Linked DNA regions of Cohaesibacter sp. ES.047. The protein of the gene in region 1 interacts with the protein of each later gene in a pairwise test. Links are inferred from orthologs where the notes say so. Each region holds a gene or a part of one and is shown on either strand. Other genes may lie near its edges. The genes, in order: accC and ribD.

Evidence for each region.
Region 2: the proteins of accC (region 1) and ribD interact in binary tests that used the Escherichia coli proteins (3 or more experiments, as listed by UniProt). The link is inferred for Cohaesibacter sp. ES.047 from one-to-one orthologs.

What each region holds. Positions count from the first base shown.
Region 1 is NZ_LT907844.1:4,463,551-4,466,754, reverse strand. What follows is about bases 230-3,110. They hold accC (acetyl-CoA carboxylase biotin carboxylase subunit), read right to left. Parts: upstream 2,400-3,110; coding sequence 1,059-2,399; downstream 230-1,058. Other genes in these bases: aroQ (type II 3-dehydroquinate dehydratase), read right to left, coding at 2,972-3,110; accB (acetyl-CoA carboxylase biotin carboxyl carrier protein), read right to left, coding at 2,426-2,905; aat (leucyl/phenylalanyl-tRNA--protein transferase), read right to left, coding at 230-823. Also shown: CPH65_RS20440 (DUF2155 domain-containing protein), read left to right, coding at 1-72; more of aat, read right to left, coding at 137-229; more of aroQ, read right to left, coding at 3,111-3,204. UniProt on the Escherichia coli protein: This protein is a component of the acetyl coenzyme A carboxylase complex; first, biotin carboxylase catalyzes the carboxylation of the carrier protein and then the transcarboxylase transfers the carboxyl group to form malonyl-CoA.
Region 2 is NZ_LT907844.1:3,662,614-3,665,900, forward strand. What follows is about bases 41-3,004. They hold ribD (bifunctional diaminohydroxyphosphoribosylaminopyrimidine deaminase/5-amino-6-(5-phosphoribosylamino)uracil reductase RibD), read left to right. Parts: upstream 41-927; coding sequence 928-2,082; downstream 2,083-3,004. Other genes in these bases: glyA (serine hydroxymethyltransferase), read left to right, coding at 41-319; nrdR (transcriptional regulator NrdR), read left to right, coding at 388-873; CPH65_RS16755 (riboflavin synthase), read left to right, coding at 2,089-2,700; ribH (6,7-dimethyl-8-ribityllumazine synthase), read left to right, coding at 2,829-3,004. Also shown: more of glyA, read left to right, coding at 1-40; more of ribH, read left to right, coding at 3,005-3,287; transcription antitermination factor NusB, read left to right, coding at 3,284-3,287. UniProt on the Escherichia coli protein: Converts 2,5-diamino-6-(ribosylamino)-4(3h)-pyrimidinone 5'-phosphate into 5-amino-6-(ribosylamino)-2,4(1h,3h)-pyrimidinedione 5'-phosphate.

The DNA.
Region 1 (3,204 bases):
GAGCACGGGGTCTATGATGTCTGGCTCGAGGGCTGCCGGGAAAATTCGGAAGTTCCCAAGCCACAACAATAGTTGCCTTTTGCTTCAGTCCGCACCTGCCATCTCGGGATGCGTCATCTCTCATATCTGTGTACGCTCAGGCGCTTTTGTTGTCCGATGAGGCGTCTTTGTTGTTGTTCGTCGCAGCCTTGTCGTTAGGCTGTTGATCAAAGGCATGGAAGTCGCCGACGTCTTTCAGGGCATGTTCGAGCAGTTCGTGATATTCGGCTTTGGGCACTTCCAGCGCACCAAACTGCTTGAGATGGTCCGTGATGAATTGGGCGTCGAGCAGGGTGTAACCCCCGACCTTGAGACGATCTACGAGATGGACCAGAGCCATTTTTGACGTGTCGCGCTCCCGCGAGAACATGCTCTCGCCAAAGAAGGCGGTTCCCAGCGACACCCCATACAATCCACCCACCAGACGATCCTCATCCCAGATTTCAACCGAATGGCAATGGCCCATATCGAACAGGCTGCGATAGAGATCGTGGATCTGATCGTTGATCCATGTCGAGGGGCGGTCCGGTGCCGCTTCGGCGCAGGCATCCATGACGGCACCGAAAGCGCTGTCGACCCGAATGTCGAAAGGGGAGTTGCGCATGGTGCGCAACAGGCGACGGGGGGCATGAAAGCTGTCGAGCGGAATAACGCCACGAAAGTCGGGCTCGATCCACAAGACTGTCGCGTCGTTTGCATCCTCTGCCATGGGAAAGATGCCACAGGCATAGGCTCTAAGCAGAATTTGAGGTGTAATCTCGAACGTCTGGGACTCGTCTGTCATGAGCGCATTCTGGTCTATTTTTCAGTCAGATCGATTGTCGAGAGAGCATGCAGCAGCACATCCTATGCTCCTGCCTGTCCGCTTGCCAAGGTCGTATTGAATGCCATTGAAACCGTCATGAGAATAAACCGGTTTTGCCGACATGCAATCAGCTTTTGCTCGATGGAATGGAAAAAGACCGCACCAGAAGTGCGGTCTTACTATCACGGCAACAGCTTTTGTCCTATCCGGCAGGTTATTTCATGCCCAGATGCTTTTCCAGCCAATGAATGTCATAGGCACCGTTCGCGATGTCAGGATTGTCGACCAGCGAGCGGAACAAGGGCAGCGTGGTGTGAATGCCGTCAACGATGAATTCGTCAAGAGCACGCCGAAGGCGCATCATGCATTCGACGCGGTTGCGGCCTGTCACGATGAGCTTGCCGATGAGGCTGTCATAGTAGGGCGGGATGGTGTAGCCCTGATAGACACCCGAATCAACGCGCACGCCAAGTCCGCCCGGTGGGTGGTAATAGGTGATACGGCCCGGAGATGGTGCGAAAGTTTCCGGGTTTTCGGCGTTAATGCGGCACTCGATGGCATGACCGTTGAAGGTGATGTCTTCCTGCTTGATATCGAGGCCAGCACCACAAGCAACCTTGAGCTGCTCGTTGACCAGATCAATGCCGGTGATCATCTCGGTAATGGGATGCTCTACCTGCAGGCGGGTGTTCATTTCGATGAAATAGAATTCGCCGTTTTCATAAAGAAACTCGATTGTGCCGGCGCCAGAATATTGCAGGCCCTGCATCGCCTTGGCGCAGATGTCACCGATTTTCTTCTGCTGTTCCTCATTGAGGGCAGGGGATTGTGCTTCTTCCCAGACCTTCTGGTGACGACGCTGCAAAGAGCAGTCGCGCTCGCCAAGGTGAATGGCGTGGCCCTTGCCGTCGCCCATGACCTGCACTTCGATATGGCGCGGGGTCGAGAGATACTTCTCGATATAGACCGTGGCGTCACCGAAGTTGGATTCGGCTTCACTGCGCGCGGTGCTGAAGGCAACGCCAATGTCTTCTTCCTTGTGGACGACCTGCATGCCCTTGCCGCCACCACCGGATGCGGCCTTGATCAAAATGGGATAGCCCATTTCGGAAGCGATGCGCTTGGCTTCTTCAACGGAACCGACGCCGCCTTCAGAACCCGGAACAACCGGAATGCCGAGGCGTTTGGCGGTCTGTTTGGCGGCGATCTTGTCGCCCATGATGCGGATATGCTCGGCGCTCGGGCCGATGAACCCCACCTTGTGTTCCTCAAGGATTTGCGCAAAGCGCGCATTCTCTGACAGGAAGCCGTAACCGGGATGGACCGCATCGGCACCCGTGATTTCACACGCGGCCAGAATCTGCGGGATGTTGAGATAGCTGTCGCGCGCAGAGGGTGGCCCGATGCAGACGCTTTCGTCTGCGAGTTTGACATGCATGGCGTCCGCATCCGCGGTGGAATGAACGGTCACGGTCTCGATGCCAAGTTCCTTGCAGGCGCGCAAAACCCGGAGCGCGATTTCGCCTCGGTTTGCGATAAGAACCTTAGAAAACATGAGTTTACCTTACCTAATGTGGCTGCCTATTCGATGATGACGAGGGGTTCGTCAAATTCTACTGGCTGGCCATTTTCCACCAGGATAGCGGTGACTTTGCCAGACTTGGTCGAGGGAATGTGGTTCATGGTCTTCATGGCTTCCACAATCATCAGGGTCTGGCCTTCCTTGATCTGGTCACCAACCGCGATGAAGGGAGCCGAGCCCGGCTCTGGCGAAAGATAGGCGGTGCCAACCATCGGGCAGCGTTCTGCGTTGGCAAGGCTCGTCTCTGCGGCTGGTGCTGCTGCGGCCGGAGCAGCCGAAGCGGCCGGTGCTGCTGGCGCTGCGGCAATCGGAGCTGCCATGGGTGCGCTGGCTGCTGCCTGCTGCACGATGATGTCACGGGCAACCCGGATGCGCAGATCGTCCTGTTCGATTTCGATTTCCGTCAAATCGCTGTCCTTGACGAGTTCAGCGAGCTGGCGGATGTAATCTGGATCGAGATAGTTTTTTTCTTTTGACATGTTTCCGCATTCCATTGTTTGGCGCGAGGCATGCTCTGCGCGGTTAGAATGTGTTGATGATTCTGGTCAGGCCTTCGCGGCCTCATTGAGATGGTTAGAAAGCGCTTCAAGGGCTGCAACGTAGCCAAATGCACCCAGGCCACAGATTACCCCGATAGCCACCGGAGAGATGAAGGAGTGATGGCGAAAGCTCTCTCTTTTATGAATGTTGGACAGGTGAACCTCTACAACCGGCAGCGCCACAGCACGGACGGCATCCTGCAATGCGACCGATGTATGAGAGTAGGCTGCGGGATTGA
Region 2 (3,287 bases), 800 kb from region 1 along the record:
CGTTGATCTGCGCCCCAAAGGCCTGACCGGTAAAGTCGTGGAATCTGCTCTGGGGCGGGCCTACATCACCTGCAACAAGAACGGCGTTCCCTTCGATCCCGAAAAGCCTGCCATCACCTCCGGTATCCGTCTTGGTACCCCGGCAGGCACCTCGCGCGGCTTTGGTGTTGAGGAGTTCAAACAGATCGGACAATTGATCATTGAAGTCCTTGACGGCCTTGTCGCAAATGGGGAAGAAGGCAATGGAGCCGTGGAATCAGCGGTGAAGGAAAAGGTCATCGCACTGACCGACCGTTTCCCGATCTACACGGATCTCTAAAAGCGTTTCCAACGCTGGCATCGCCCCATGACTGGCCGGTGCCAGCGCAATACCGAAGAGGTCGAGCCATGAGATGCCCCTATTGCGGTTGTGATGACACACAAGTGAAGGATTCTCGACCTACAGAAGACAACACCGCCATTCGCCGCCGCAGGGTCTGTACCGGCTGCGGCGGGCGTTTCACCACATTCGAGCGCGTACAGTTGCGCGAATTGTCGGTGGTCAAGCGCACCGGACGTCGGGTTCCCTTTGATCGCGACAAGCTGATGCGGTCCGTTCAGGTCTCGTTGCGCAAACGTCCCGTCGATATCGAAAAAGTCGAGCGTATGGTCTCGGGCATTGTTCGCCAGCTTGAGAGCACGGGGGATGCGGAGGTGCAGGCCGAGCATATCGGCACGCTGGTGATGGAAGGGCTTAAAGGTCTCGACGAAATCGCCTATATTCGCTTTGCTTCGGTTTACAAGAATTTCCGGGAGGCAAAAGACTTCTCGGACATGCTCAACGAAATGTCATCCGATCAGGACGAGGACGATCCCGGGCAGGACGAAGACTAGCCTGCAGGGTCCCCCTCGCTTCGATTGGCAGATCGTGACGAACAAGGGATGAGGATGCAGCAGGTCTCACAAGCCTTGACCGATCATCAATTGATGGATCTGGCCCTACGGCTCGGGGCCCGCTTTGCTGGCGCGACGGGTGACAATCCCGCCGTCGGCTGCGTGATCGCTCGCCATCATCCCAACCACACGGACATTCTGGGCATAGGCTGGACACAGCAAGGTGGCCGACCGCATGCAGAGCGTGTTGCTCTAGCCGAGGCCGGTGCTGCTGCCAGAGGCGCAATTGCCTATGTGACGCTCGAACCCTGTTCACACCATGGACGCTCATCACCGTGCGCAGAAGCCTTGATAGAGGCGGGGATCGCCCGTGTCGTCTGTGCCCACCCGGACCCGGATCCTCGCGTTTCAGGGCTCGGTTTTGCTATGCTGAGGGAGGCCGGTATCCTTGTCGAAACGGGTCTTTTGGAACCCGTCGCCCATCGAAATCTCGCCGGCTTTTTGTCTCGGATAACGCGAGGGACGCCTTGGCTTGAAGCCAAAATGGCCCTGTCTCCAGATGGAATGATCGGCAAGCAGGGCGTCGGCAACTATCCCATTACGGGTGTTGAGGCGAAGCGCCATACCCATGCCATGAGGGCAAGAGCTGATGCCATCCTTGTTGGGGTTGAGACGGTTCTTGTTGACAATCCGAGCCTGACCGTGCGTCTCCCGGGGCTTGAGCATCGCTCTCCGCTCCGTGTCATCCTTGACAGCAAGGGCCGTACACCAGAGACCAGCGCTCTGGTGCATGGGGCACGGGACGTGCCGGTGATGATCCTGACTACAGGTGCAATTTCAACGGAAAAGGCCTTGCTGCTCGAAGACCATGGCTGCACCGTGCATCTGGTTGAAGCAGATAAAGAGGGCAGGGTGGACCTTGACGCAGCTCTTCGATTGCTTGGAGACCGGGGCATCAATCGGCTCTTTGCCGAAACCGGAGCAAAGCTTGCTGAAGCTCTGCTGACAGGGGCTTTTGTTGATGAGTTTCATCTCTACCGTGGCTCCAAGACGGTTGGTGAGCACGGGCTGAAGGGGCTGGGCGATGATCCCGACGCGATGCTTCAGGCAGCCGGGCTTTCTTTGGAGAGAACAAAACACGCTGGTACGGATCGCTTGCAGACTTATGTGCGAGCCGCTAGTCTTTCCGCATTATATCAGAGGAAATAAAGACTTATGTTTACAGGTATTGTTACGGACGTCGGTGAAGTCGTGGTACGCGAAGACATTCCGGCTGGCCAGCGCGTTCGCATTGCGACACATTTTGACCCCAAGACCATTGCCGTGGGCGCTTCAATAGCTTGCAGCGGCGTTTGCCACACCGTCATCGAGGCGGGGGCTATGGATGACGGGCGCAACTTCTTTGTGGTCGAATCCGCCAAGGAAACACTTGACCTGACCACGGCCTCCGAATGGGCAGTTGGACGCAAACTCAATCTCGAACGCTCCCTGCAGATGGGTGATGAATTGGGCGGGCATCTGGTGCTGGGCCACGTGGACGGCATGGCAGAGATCGTCGAGCGTGTCGATCACCCAGACAGCGTGTTCTACAAGCTCCGCGCCCCGGATCAGCTTGCCCGTTTCATTCCACAAAAAGGCTCAGTCGCCCTTGATGGCTGCTCGTTGACGGTCAATGACGTTGACGGGGATGACTTTACCATCTTTCTGATTCCCCATACCATCGCTCACACCACATTTGGTGAAAAGCAGGTCGGCGACAAGATCAATCTTGAGGTGGACATGATGGCGCGCTATATCGCGCGGCTGAGCGAATACAAACCGAGCTGATGCAACCGGACCATCCGCAGCTTGGAATTTGCCCGAGGCACTCGCAAATAGGACTGGACAAACCAGCCCGGACATGATTTGACACGCGCTCACGGCACTTCGCCGATTAAGTCTATGGGATCACGTCAATGAGCGACAAAGCCACGAATATTCTGATCATCGAAGCCCGGTTCTATGAGGATCTGGCGGATGAACTGGCCCGCGGCGCAATGGCCGCGCTGGACGAAGCTGGCGCCTCCTACGAGCGGATTGCGGTTCCCGGTGTGTTGGAAATCCCCGCCGCTCTTTCCATGGCGCTTGCCTCGGTTGAAGAAGGCATCAATGACTATGATGGCTACGTCACTCTGGGCGTCGTGATCCGTGGCGAGACATCCCACTATGATATTGTCTCCAATGAATCCGCACGCGCCATCATGGACCTTTCGGTGGAAGGATGCATTGCTGTCGGCAATGGTATTCAAACCGTCGAAAATGGCGATCAGGCTTGGGCGCGTGCCCGTGTGAGCGACAAGAACAAAGGTGGAGCCGCCGCACAGGCCGCACTGGCTATGGTGGAGCTCCGATCAAAATTCGGTATTGAAGAATGA